3 regions of the Streptomyces sp. NPDC046862 genome follow, and region 3 is predicted to be linked to each of the others. Evidence: riboswitches for the same ligand, from Rfam matches in the RefSeq annotation. Region 3 holds a riboswitch; each other region holds the start of a gene.
What was found. Region 3 has a riboswitch for cyclic di-AMP ahead of AB0959_RS05105 (C40 family peptidase). Riboswitches for the same ligand answer to the same signal wherever they lie in the genome.

Region 1 (4,231 bases), on a different contig from region 3:
CACCCACGACGCACAGCTCGGCGGGCTGGAGGTCGTCCGCGCCGGGCGGCACGTCCACGGGGTGCTCGGAGGTGCCGACGAGTTCCCGTACGAGGGCGTACTGGGCGTGGTTGGTGTCCTGGTACTCGTCGACGAGCACGTGGCGGAAGCGGCGGCGGTAGTGCTCGGCGACGTCGGGGAAGGCGCGGAGCAGGTTGACCGTCGTCATGATCAGGTCGTCGAAGTCGAGGGCGTTGGCCTCGCGCAGCCGCGACTGGTAGAGCGCGTACGCCTGGGCGAGGGTCTTCTCGAAGCCGTCGGTGGCCTGGGCGGCGAAGTCCTCCTCGTCGATCAGCTCGTTCTTGAGGTTGCTGATCTTGGCGCTGAAGGACTTCGGCGGGAAGCGCTTGGGGTCGAGGTCCAGGTCGCGGCAGACCAGCGCCATGAGCCGCTTGCTGTCGGCGGCGTCGTAGATCGAGAAGGACGACGTGAAGCCGAGCCTCTTGCTCTCCCGCCGCAGGATCCGCACGCAGGCGCTGTGGAACGTCATCACCCACATCGCGTTCGCCCGCGGGCCGACGAGCTGCTCGACGCGCTCCTTCATCTCGCCCGCGGCCTTGTTGGTGAAGGTGATAGCGAGGATCTGGCCCGGGTGGACGTGCCGCTCGCCGAGGAGGTGGGCGATGCGGTGCGTGAGCACGCGGGTCTTGCCGGAGCCGGCACCGGCCACGATGAGCAGGGGCGAGCCGGAGTGGACGACTGCCGCACGCTGGTTCTCGTTCAGCCCCTCCAGGAGCGTGGCCGGGTCCACCGCGGGGCGCGGGGCGCCGTCGCGGTAGTACGCGTCCCTGTCCGGTGGCACGTCGAACCGGCCGCCGAACAGGTCGTCCGGAACGGGCTCCGGCACGTGCTCGTCCTCGGGCGGCGGCGGGGGCTCTTCCTCGTGGGCCCGCGGGGCCTTGAGGTCCGCCAGGAAGCTGTCGTCAAAGAGGCTGCTCATCGCTCTCCGAGTCTAGGCCGCCCCACCGACAGCGAGGGGCCACCCCGCGAACTCGACCCTCTCCCCGTCCGGTCGGCGATCTTCCGGAGCCGATCGCCGGGGCGATCCTCACCGTCCAGGTTCGCATCGTCACCACTCGTGACCGTGCCGCACACGTGAGCACGCGTGAGCGCACGTGTCACCTCGCCCACCAAAACACCCGTTCACCACCAAAGAAGCCAAGAAGGGCAGAGCTCGCACCACGAACGAGTCCCCCTATATCCCCTTGGATTCGCCACGATCCGCGACGTCCTGAGTCAAGGTCACGAAAACGTATCGGGCATATCGCGCATCAACCTTCACAGAGGCCACACGAGTTGGCTAGCGTTCTTGTGGGCCGCTCGACACAACCGGCGAACGTCGCCGGGCCGGGCGTCCTCCGCCGAGTCCGGCGCACCCTCACGGGAGCCGGAGCCGGGGACCCACCGACCTTGGGGTGAATCGGTCCACCTGCCGTACGCGGCACGGACCGTAGGGCACACCTTCCGACGCAAGCGCCCGAACCCGACAGCTAACTCGGTAGGCGGACAACGGAAGGAGCCCGCCTTTCATGGCGCCGCACCGAAAGCCGCGTCCTGCCCGGACGCGCACAGGCATACGGACGCCCGCCCTGGCGACGGCGGCACTGACGTCCATGGCCCTGTTCTCCCAGACGGCGAACGCCGCGCCCTCGACCGACGACAAACCGAGCCTCGAAGAGGTCGAGAAGAAGGTCGGCGACCTCTACCGCCAGGCCGAGTCGGCGACCGAGAAGTACAACGCGGCCGAGGAGAGGACGACCAAGCAGAAGAAGCGTGTCTCCACGCTCCTCGACGATGTCGCCCAGCGCACGGAGAAGCTCAACGAGGCCCGGGAGCGGCTGGGTTCGTTCGCCGCCGCCCAGTACCGGACGGGCGCCGCCTCCCCGGACACGGCGGCGATGCTGCTGGCGGACAACCCGCAGGACTACTTCGACCAGACCCAGTTGATGGACCGCTTGACGGAACGTCAGAAGGACGTGGTCGACGACTACATCACGCAGCAGACGGAGACGGCACAGAAGCGCCAGGAGGCCACCGAGAGCCTCGCGTCGCTCACGGACTCCCAGGCCACGCTGAAGTCGTCCAAGGCGCAGGTCCAGACGAAGCTCACCGAGGCCCGTGAGCTGCTGACGAAGCTGACCGCCGAGGAGAAGGCCCGCCTCGCGGCGATCGAGAAGGAGAAGCAGGAGGAGGCCGATCGCCGGGCGGCGGAGCTGGCGCGGCAGCAGGCGGCCGAGGCGGAGAAGCAGCAGGCCGCGCAGCAGCAGGCGGCGCAGGAGCAGACAGCAGGCAGCACCTCCACGGTCGAGGCTCCGGCCGAGGACTCCACCTACGCCACGAAGGCCGCCAAGGCCCTCGCGTTCGCCCGCGTCCAGATCGGCAAGCCCTACGTCTGGGGCGCGACCGGCCCCGACTCGTACGACTGCTCCGGCCTCACCCAGGCCGCCTGGAAGGCCGCCGGCGTCGACCTGCCGCGCACCACGTACGACCAGGTCAACGCGGGCAGGACCGTCGCTCTCGCCGACGCCCGACCCGGTGACCTCGTCTTCTTCTACGACGACATCAGCCACGTCGGCCTCTACATCGGCAACGGCATGATGATCCACGCGCCCAAGCCGGGGGCCTACGTCCGCGAGGAGTCGATCTTCTACGACGGGGAGTCGGCGATCCACAGCGTGGTGCGGCCGGCGTAACGGTCGGCGTAACGACCACCCCTCCGGCCCTGGTCGGCGCTCGGCTTCTCGCCGACGGCCAGGGCCGGACTGGTGGCTGTCAGGTCCAGAGCACCGCGATGAAGATGTTCACCGTGGTCAGGGCGCCCACGAGGCCGAACAGTCCCTTCTCCACCCGCTCCTCGTCGCGCTTCACATAGACGAGCCCGAGGATCACGACCAGCAGGGCCAGCTTCACGCCGATCTTGATGTTGTTGACCGGCTGATCGTCGGCCTGGTTGAGGCCTACCAGGACGGCGCCGGTGATGAGCATCGTCAGCGCGCCGTGCAGCATGGCGGGCACGAAACGGGCCGCCCCCTGACCCATCGCCTTCACCTGGGTGAGAAATCCGCCCAGGAGGGAGGCTATGCCGATGATGTGCAGGGCGACGAAGAGATGGATGAGTACGTCCATGGAGCCGGAGCCTAACCAGGAGCCCTCGCCCGGCCGGGCACCGGGGCCCCGGCTTCCGCCGCCGAGCATGGGCTGCGTCTGCGCGCCTCCATATGCGCCTCCAGATAGACGCCATAGGCGCCAGATAGGCGCCATCTGCGCCTCCATAGCACCGCTCGGCCACCCGTTGGCGCATAACCACCGCATCGGTCATCGCTCTGCGTGAAGTCGGTGACGCCAGGCGGGGATCGCGGTCGCATACGGTCACCCGACGGTCCGTCCACACCAATTCCGCACATAGCGTTACCGAGCGGACACCGTCAGGTTTACCGTCCTCCCCCAGGTGACCGGCTCCCCACCGCCGCCCGAACCAGGGGCGGCAGCCGGACACCTCCGCCGAGAGGTCCGGCGGCGGCTCGCTCCCCCTGTGCGGGCCGCCGCCGGACGCGCGACCGCCGACCCCCACGGTGGTCCCGGCCCACAGGCCGTCTCGGTCGCGTCGTACGAAAGGACGTGACGCCCACTTGCCAGCGCACCGCAGGCCCCGACAGCGCCTCCTCGGCGGCAACACGGCTCGTACCGCCTTCACGATCGCCCTGGCGGGCGCGGCGGGCGCGGCCGGCCTCGACGGCACCGGGCACGCCGAACCGCAACGCACACCGGCGCAGGCCCAGGCGAAGGTGAACAGGCTGTACGAGGAGGCTGAGGTCGCGACCGAGCGGTACAACGGCGCGCGGGAGAGGGCCGGCGAGGCACGGGAGCGCCTGGAGGACCTGCGGGACGAGGCGGCGCGCCGGACGGAGGAGCTGAACTCGTCGCGCGAGAAGCTCGGTTCCATGGCGGCGGCGCAGTACCGCGAGGGTGGCATCGACCCCGCGGTGCGGCTCGCGCTGAGCGACGACCCGGACGCGTACCTGGACGGTGCCGCCTTCGCGGAACGGATGGGCAGCCGTCAGGCGTCGGACGTGGCGAGCGCACGCACGCAGTTGCGGGAGATCGAGCAACTGCGAGGTGCCGCGCACATCGAACTCTCGCGGCTCGCGTCCCGGCAGGCGGCCATGGAGCGGCACAAGCGGACGATCAACGG
Region 2 (4,231 bases), on a different contig from region 3:
CCTGGACGACGCCGAGCTCGCCAGGACGCTGCCCGGGATCTCGGTCTTCGCCAGAGTCACTCCCGCGCACAAGGTACGGATCGTCACGGTGCTGCGCGCGGCCGGGCGCGTCGTCGCCGTCACCGGCGACGGCGCCAACGACGCCCCGGCCATCAGGATCTCCGACGTCGGCATCGCCATCGGCTCCCGGGCCACCCCCGCGGCGCGTACCGCCGCCGACGTCGTGGTCACCGATGACCGCATCGAGACCATCGTCGACGCCATCGTGGAGGGCCGGGCCATGTGGGCCTCCGTCCGCAAGGCGCTCGGCATCCTTCTCGGCGGCAACCTGGGGGAGATCACATTCGTGCTGGCGACCACGGTGTTCACCGGGAGCAGCGCGCTGAACGCTCGTCAGCTGCTCCTCGTCAACGTCCTCACCGACATGCTCCCGGCCATGGCCATCGCCGCCCGGCCCCCGGCGGGCAGCGCCGAGAAGCTGCTCGCGGAAGGTCCCGAGGCCTCACTGGGCGCGGCCCTCACCCGGCACCTCCGCCTGCGCGCCACCATCACCACCGCCGCGGCGGGCAGCGCGTGGATCGTCGCCCGGATGACGGGCACACGGGCGCGGGCCGGCACGGTCGCCCTGGTCGCCCTCGTGGCCTCCCAGCTCCTGCAGACGCTCACGGACGCGGGCCGCGATCCCCTCGTCGCCCTCGCCGCGGTGGGGTCGCTCGTGGCACTCGTCCTCGTGGTGTCCGTCCCCGGCCTCAGCCACTTCTTCGGCAGCCGGCCCCTCGGTCCGGCGGGATGGACCATCGGTCTGACGGCGGCAGCGGGATCCGTCCTGCTGCCGGCCGCGCTGGAAGCCGTCACCCCCCGACGTCACTGACAGTTAACCCTGTCGCCACCAGAACAGCGGCCGCACGAAGCACCGGGCCCGCACAAAGGAGCGGTACGGACCTGCACGCACAAGAAAGGCCGCCCGCTGTGTCGCACCTGCTCGCCCCGCTCCTCACCAAGGTGGCGGTCGCCGTGATCGAGGCGATCGTCATGCGTCTGCTCATCCAGCTCTGGAAGACCTACGTGGCCGGCCGGCGCCCGGCAGCGGCCGCTGCCTGAGCGCTGGACGCGGCGCTCCGCTCATGGCCCCCCGCCAGGCCCCGCCGACCAATGTGCCCAGCAGGCCGGTGCGGCGTCCGCTCGGCACAATCACCCGCGGCCCGTGGGGTGAGAGCCCCCGGTGGGAGGGGGTGCCGTCACTGTTCGACGGGCCCGGTCAGCTGGACGATGTCGTCGGAGGCGACGTCGTGCAGCCGGATCGCCAGATCCTCCAGTGCGCGGCTGGCGGCGAGCTCGTCACCGATCTCCGGGACGGGCCGGTCGACCGGGTTGCGCCTGGCCGCGCCCCGTCCCGTGACCGTGGAGGTGTCCGGGGTCGTCAGCACGGCGCGTGCCTGGGTGTCGTCGCCGTCCTCGGTGATGTGGATCTGGACGGTCCACTGCTTGTCTTCCATCCTGATCACTCCTGGTTGATCTGCCTCTGAGTCTGTGTGTCTCTGCCTGTGTCTCCTTCCCCGTCTCCTCAGCCTGCGCCTGCTCTCGCGCCCGGTCCAGTCGATCGAGTGTTCGGTTCGGTGGTGGTCAGCGGGCGCCCTGGATGTGGAAGTTGAAGTCGGCGTGGCCCAGGGTCCCGTACAGACGCAGCCAGAGAGGCAGGAGCATCTCGGCGCCCCGGGCGGTCTCGATGCCGCCGAGGTCGATGATGTCGCCCTCGGGCCAGCCGAAGGAGATCAGCAACTCGGTGACCTGCCTCTTGGCTCCCGTGTCGTCGCCGGAGACGAAGACGTTGTGCGCTCCCGCGACCCGGCCGGGCTCGACCATGACGAGGCAGTTCACGGTGTTGAGGGTCTTGACGACCCGGGCACCGGGGAAGGCGCGCTGGATCCGCTCTCCGAGGCTGTCGGTGTTGACCGGGTTCAGCGTGGGCGGCATGCCCTGGGAGAAGTCGAGCGCGTTCGTGATGTCGATGAGTACCTTGCCCGCCAGGGCGTCGCCGCCCGCCGCGTCGAGTGCGTCGAGCGTGGCGGCGCCCGCGGTCGTGTTGACCACCGTCTCGCCGAAGTCGGCGGCTTCGGCGAAGGTCCGCAGCGGCACGTCGGAGTGGGCCGAGTGCCAGGTGGCGAACGGCTCGTTGCCCATGGCGTCCGGCTCGGTGCGGGCGAGGGTGGTGGCGGGGTCGCGGGTGCCGATGGTGACCTCGTGACCCAGGGAGGTCAGCTTGGCGGTGATCGTGCGGCCGACGATGCCGGTGCCGAGGACGGCGTAACGCATGGGGGCAGGTCCTTTCCGTGGTGGGCCCGTGGCGGGACCGTGGTCGTACCGGTCGTGTGGTCCAGGCAAGCAGGCCGCCCAGGTCAAGTGCGGGAGCGGCCCGGAGTGTTGGGGTGAACGTCACACTGACGGAACGGGCATTTCGCGCTCCGATCTTCACACAAGGAACACAAGTTGGCTAAGTTAATGGGTAGGCCACACGACTCCGTCCGGCGAACCTCGTCGGGTCGCGTGGCCTCCGCCGAATCCGGTGCACCGTCGCGGAAGCCGGAACCGGGGACCCAACCGACATTGGGGTGAATCGGTCGACTGCCCACCGGGTGGTGACCGTAGGGCACACCTTCCGGAGACATCCGCCCGAACCCGACAGCTAACTCGGTAGGCGGTGGATGGAAGGAGTGAGTACGTCCCCATGGCGCAAGAGCCGAGCCGCGCAGAAGTCCAGCAGAGGATCCACAACCTCTACGACCGGGCCGAGACCGACACCGGGAACTTCAACGCGACGCGTGCGATGGCCTCGGGGCGGCGTACGCGTGTCGCGCCCGTGCCCGGCGCCGGGCGCGGGCGCATGGATCCCGCCCTCGACGACATCGTGAAGCCCTGGTTCGACGTGGCCCGCGCGAAGCTGGGCCCGACGGTCCCCGCCGTGCTGCCACCGGAACTCAGGCCGGACCGCCTGCCCGAGGCCCGGCCCTCGCTCCCGGCCATGCGCCCCGACGACGTGCGCCCCGACCGTGCGCGGGAACCTGGAGGCCGGGGCCTTCCGGAGCTGACGGCGGGACCTGCCGCGGAGACGGCCCCGGGACCAGTGGCGGAGCTGCCCGCCGCACCACTGGCGGAGCTGCCCGCCGGACCTGCGACCGAGTTGACCGCCGTTCCCGCGGCGGGACTCACCGCGGGACCCCTGGCCGGTCTGCCGGCCGCGCCGGAGACCGGGCGGAAGGCCTCGGCGGCCCGGCCGGCGTCCGCCGATGAGACCCGGCAGTCCTCGCTGAGGGCAGCCAAGGACAAGAACCGGAGGAAGCTCGCCGCGGCCCGGGAGTTGCTCTCCGGACACGTCGCGCAGTGGAGTACGCCGTGGGCGTCGATCGAGTTGCCGCCGGCCGATGACGCCTGGCACGCGACGGCGCAACAGGCTCGCCACGTGGCCGAGGTCGAGGCCGACTGGCAGGGACAGGGCCCGTCCGGCTTCGGCGCCGTCATGTCCACCGGTACGGTCATGTCTCCCGGCGCCGCCATGTCCACCAGTACGGTCATGTCTCCCGGGACGACCACGTCTGCCGGTACGGTCATGTCTCCCGGCACGGACTGGCCCGCGGGGACGGACCCGTCCCTCGGCGCGGGTCTTGCCGTCGGCGCCCTTGGCGACCTCGGTACCTCTGGCGCGCTCCGCACCGTTGGAACCTCCGGCGCTGTCGGCGCACCGGTCACCGGGGCCGGCGGGAAGGCCATGGCGGCAGTCGAATTCGCCCGCGCGCAGATCGGCAAGCCATGCGTCTGGGGCGCGACCGGACCGGGGTCGTACGACTGTTCCAGCCTCACCCGGGCCGCCTGGAAGACCGCCGGGGTGACGCTCCCGCGTACCGCCCAGGACCAGGCGTACGCCGGCAGTGCGATCGCCCTGTCGGACGTTCAGCCCGGCGACCTGGTGTTCTTCACCGACAACGCCGGCCACGTCGGCATCTGCGTCGGCAACGGCATGATGGTCCACGCACCGAGTCAGGGACCCCACGTGCGCGAGGACCCGATCCTCTACGCGGGGGAGTCGGCGATCCACAGCGTGGTGCGGCCCGTGTGACGAAGCGCGGGGCTCGGGTGGGCCGCCGTGACGTGCGCCCGCGGTGCCTACCCGAGCCCTTCCGCTGCTTCGAGCCCGCCCGCCGGTTCGAGCCCGACCGCCTCGAACTCCATCCGGACG
Region 3 (4,231 bases):
CGACTACCAGGAGGGGACCATGTCCAGCATTTCCAGGCGCTCACTGCTGGGGTATTCGGGGACGGCGGCAGCGGGGGCGGTGCTCACGTCGGCAGGGGCGGCACAGGCCGAGGAGGACGGAGCGAGCACGAGCGACTCGGCGGCGGTCGAGTTCCCGCCCGGCACCGAGTTCCGCGGCAGCGTCGCCCTGCCCGACTCCGACACCACCGTCGAGATCAGTTTCACGCTCCTGAGCGCCCAACACGCACCCGAGCCGTACCGGCTCACGGAGCTGGATATCGCGAACGCCCTGAACGAGCTCGTCATGTCGCACGGCTGGTCACCGATCACCTTCAGGGGCAGACCCGCCCCCGTCGCGATCAACTGACCCCCGGCACGCTCAGCCCCAGGGCGCCCCGGACCGCTCCGGTCCGGGGCGCTGCCATGTCCACGCCCGGCGAGGCCCCGCCCTGGTTTCGCTCTCAGCGTGCCCCGCCCCTCTGACCACAGAGACGTACGTCCTGTACATTTTTTACAGAACTCGATCAGAGGAGGCGCCCGCCATGAGCCGACCGTCCGCCCGCTACGTCCTGCCGGAGTTCACCGAACGCACGAGTGCGGGCCTCAGGACGATGGATCCGTACTCGAAGCTGCTGGAGGAGCGGATCGTGTTCCTCGGGACGGCGATCGACAACACGTCGGCGAACGACGTGATGGCTCAGTTCATGTATCTGGAGCACGCCGCGCCGGACCGGGACATCTCGCTCTACATCAACTCGCCGGGCGGCTCGTTCACCGCGATGACGGCCCTCTACGACACGATCCAGTACGTCACCTGCGACGTGGAGACCGTCTGCCTGGGCCAGGCGGCGTCGGCCGCCGCGGTGCTGCTGGCCGCCGGCACCCCGGGCAAGCGGTCGGCGCTGCCGGGCGCCCGCGTGCTGATCCACCAGCCCTCGCTCCACGAGCCGATCCAGGGGCAGGCGTCCGATCTGGCCATCCAGGCCGACGAGTTGATGCGCAACCGCCGGAAGCTGGAGGAGATACTCGCCCGGCACACCGGTCAGAGCGCCGAGCGGGTGAGCGACGACATCGAGCGGGACAAGATCCTGGACGCCAAGGCGGCCATGGAGTACGGCCTGGTGGACCGGATCATCCCCAGCCGGAGGACCTCGCGCGACCTGCCCGGCGCGAGGTGAGCCGTCGATGCTCCCACCGGACCTGCCGCCGCTGCCCGCGCTCACCCGCGCCGAGGCAGAGTTGATCGACCGCTACCTCGACGTGGTGGACCTGCTCGGCCGGATCAACCCGGCCCGCCCCGGCGACACCTACCGCGGGCTGCGCGCCGCCCAGGCCCTGGTCGCCAAGGCGACGGCCCTGCGCGCCGCGCTCGAACTGATGCACACCCGGGGTGAGAACGAGGTGCACGCACCGACTCTCGCGCGGGCCCTGCGGGTCCTCGACGGTGAGCGTCGTACGGCACGCATAGCACTGCCTCCCGAACCGGAGGGCTGACGCACCGGCACGGATCCGGGTCGCGTGCCGAACTGACGAGGCGTCCGGTCCGGATCTCGAACGGACCAGAGGACGTACCGACGAACGGGGCAGATTTCGATCCCTTCTCGGGCCCAGGAAAGTTGCGCAACCCGCGTACCACAACGGCGGAATCGACTGTTTCTTCGCTGGTCCGGCGCTCGTCGGCCTCCTTGACTCCCGGGCGTGGGAATGGCTGTCCACCCGAACGGGTGAGTGGTGAGTAACCCCACAAACTGCCGATTCCGTTCGCCGTTTTGGACATTCGTGCGTCAAGATCCGTACCTGACGACAAGCCCCCGCCACCGCGGCGGGGCGGTCCGGGCGGACGCCGAATCCTGCCGCCGCCCGGATGACCGGTCGACAGGAGTGGATCGGCAGGAGTGGAGGACCCAAGCACGACGGGTCGCCGGAGCGTCAGTTCCGAGCAGCCCTTGGGGTGAAGCCGCGGCAACGCGGCCGGGCAACTTCGCCAGCCCGAATCCGACAGGTCATCCTTCACAGGCGGCTGACGAAGGGTTGCGCATGACTGCGCTCAATCGTGTCCCGTCGCTCATGGTCCGGGCCGGTACGGCCTCGGCTCTCACCATCGCCGCAGTGGGCGGCAGCATCGTGGCCCCTGGCGTCGCGTCAGACGCGGAGGCGGCCGCCCCGGCGACCAAGGCCTTGCAGGTCGCGGCGTCCAAGAAGGGCTCGCCCTACAAGTGGGGTGGCACGGGCCCCAAGAGGTTCGACTGCTCCGGGCTGACGCTGTACTCGTTCAAGAAGGCGGGTAAGAAGCTCCCCCGTACGGCCCAGGCGCAGTACAACAAGACGAAGCACATCTCCGCCAAGAGCCGCAAGGCCGGAGACCTCGTCTTCTTCCACTCGGGCTCGAGCGTCTACCACGTCGGCATCTACGCCGGGAAGGGCAAGATCTGGCACTCCCCGAAGAGCGGAGAGGTCGTGAAGCGAGAGAAGATCTGGACGAAGAGCGTCTGGTACGGCCGGGTCCGCTGACCCGCCCGAGGGGCGACGGCGGTGAGGGCAGCCGTCGCCCCTCGGGGTCCAGCGGCGGTCCCGCGCGGGGCCCAGCGCCTCGCGTGGGCCCAGCCGCCTCGCCGGGACCTGACCGTCCCGCACCGGGGGCCCGGCCCGTGACGTGACGTGCCCGGCCGGCGCCTCCCGGTGCGTGACGCGGGCCGGGATGGTTACTCGTTCATCCATGTCCGACAACCAGAGTGCCCACCGGGGACGCAACGAGACACCCCTGGAGAGAGCCGACCGCAACTTCGTCGAGCTGCTCCAGGAGCTGCGCGTCACCCAGACCGGTGTGCAGATCCTCTTCGCCTTCCTGCTGACCCTGGCGTTCACCCCGCGCTTCCCGTCCCTCGACACGGTCCAGCGCGTCACCTACGTCACCACACTGCTGCTGGCGGTCCTCGCGGCGGCGCTCTTCACGGCCCCGGCCGCGCTGCACCGCTCGCTCTTCCAGCAGAACGCCAAGCCGCTCATAGTCCAGGTCTCCTCCCGGCTGGCCACCGTCGGCCTGGGTGTGCTCATGCTGGCGTTCACCGGGTCGGTGCTGCTCGTCGTGGACGTGACCCTGGAGCGGAGCGCCGGTGTCGCCGCCGGGGCCGGCACGTTCGGCGCCTGTGTCGCGTTGTGGTGGGTGCTGCCCCGCTTCGTACGGCGGTCCGGCCTCCGCGGGGACGCTGCCGCCACATCCACACGGTCTCCCGAACGGTCTCCCGAAGCGGTGCCGCCCGGAGACCGGTGAGGCCCTGGTCGCGGGCCCGTCCGCTCAGGGATCTTTCTGCCCCGCGGCGGTGACCGGCTGGACGGGGATCGTCCACGGCAGTTCGATGGCCACCGTCTTGCCGCCCTCCCGGGTTGGTCTGACGCTGAGTCTGCCGCCGCACTCGGCGGTCAGCCAGCGGATGATGACCAGGCCCCGGCCGTTGTCCTGCTGAACGGCCGCGGGCAAACGTTTCGGAAAGCGCGGGTGGCTGTCGGTGACGCCGATCCGCAGCTGCTCGTCACGGTCGAGCGCGATGTCCACGGTGAACGTGGGTGACTGCCCGAACGTGTGCTGGACGGCGTTGGTGGCGAGTTCGGACACGATCAGCCGTACGGTGTCCGCGACTTCCGCGTCGCTCGGCAGGCCCCATTCGGCCAGCACGGTGGCGACGTATGTGCGAGCCGCGGAGACCGAGGCTGGATCGCTCGGCAGAGTGACGGATGCTTCCTGATGGTCTGCCATGGCGACGTCGTCCCTTTCCCACGGGACCGGAGTCCGACACGGAGCCGGATGGATTCGAGTACGGTCCCGGACTGGTGCTTCGCGCCAGATTGCCATCACCAGGGCCGTCGCGGTGCCGATCCACCAAGATATGCATATATCTGTCGCTCGAAGCGGTGAACTCTCCGACGACCGACCGTATTTGGGCGGGCCTTTCGGTCCATCCTCTACCGTCGCCCCCGGCACCGCGGCCGGGCGGAAGGAGACGACCCATGCAGTACGGTCCTGCGGTGCGCCGACGCAAACTCGGCACGGAATTGCGTGACCTGCGCACCCGCGTCGGCCTCACCAGCATCGAGGCGGCGCGCCTCGTCGGCTGGCACCAGTCGAAGGTGAGCCGCATCGAGACCGGCTCCAGTGGAGTGAAACCGGCCGACGTGCGCCGCCTGCTCGACGCGTACGACGTCCGGGATCCCGAGTTGCGGGAACTGCTGCTGG

Region 1: linked by a shared signal. The riboswitch ahead of AB0959_RS22340 (NlpC/P60 family protein) and the one ahead of AB0959_RS05105 (C40 family peptidase) in region 3 are both predicted to bind cyclic di-AMP.
Region 2: linked by a shared signal. The riboswitch ahead of AB0959_RS22605 (NlpC/P60 family protein) and the one ahead of AB0959_RS05105 (C40 family peptidase) in region 3 are both predicted to bind cyclic di-AMP.

What each region holds. Positions count from the first base shown of each region.
Region 1 is NZ_JBEYXP010000019.1:123,424-127,654, forward strand. Features, by position in the region: gene pcrA (DNA helicase PcrA) at 1-979, opposite strand, end outside; cyclic di-AMP (ydaO/yuaA leader) riboswitch at 1,389-1,560, shown strand; gene AB0959_RS22340 (NlpC/P60 family protein) at 1,569-2,732, shown strand; gene AB0959_RS22345 (hypothetical protein) at 2,812-3,165, opposite strand; gene AB0959_RS22350 (NlpC/P60 family protein) at 3,669-4,231, shown strand, end outside.
Region 2 is NZ_JBEYXP010000020.1:5,741-9,971, reverse strand. Features, by position in the region: gene AB0959_RS22625 (HAD-IC family P-type ATPase) at 1-871, shown strand, start outside; gene AB0959_RS22620 (hypothetical protein) at 970-1,101, shown strand; gene AB0959_RS22615 (DUF1876 domain-containing protein) at 1,239-1,496, opposite strand; gene AB0959_RS22610 (NAD(P)-binding domain-containing protein) at 1,624-2,313, opposite strand; cyclic di-AMP (ydaO/yuaA leader) riboswitch at 2,543-2,714, shown strand; gene AB0959_RS22605 (NlpC/P60 family protein) at 2,726-4,111, shown strand; gene AB0959_RS22600 (YceI family protein) at 4,159-4,231, opposite strand, start outside.
Region 3 is NZ_JBEYXP010000003.1:354,886-359,116, forward strand. Features, by position in the region: gene AB0959_RS05090 (hypothetical protein) at 20-367, shown strand; gene AB0959_RS05095 (ATP-dependent Clp protease proteolytic subunit) at 543-1,178, shown strand; gene AB0959_RS05100 (hypothetical protein) at 1,186-1,494, shown strand; cyclic di-AMP (ydaO/yuaA leader) riboswitch at 1,832-2,034, shown strand; gene AB0959_RS05105 (C40 family peptidase) at 2,038-2,511, shown strand; gene AB0959_RS05110 (DUF6328 family protein) at 2,717-3,271, shown strand; gene AB0959_RS05115 (ATP-binding protein) at 3,296-3,754, opposite strand; gene AB0959_RS05120 (helix-turn-helix transcriptional regulator) at 4,006-4,231, shown strand, end outside.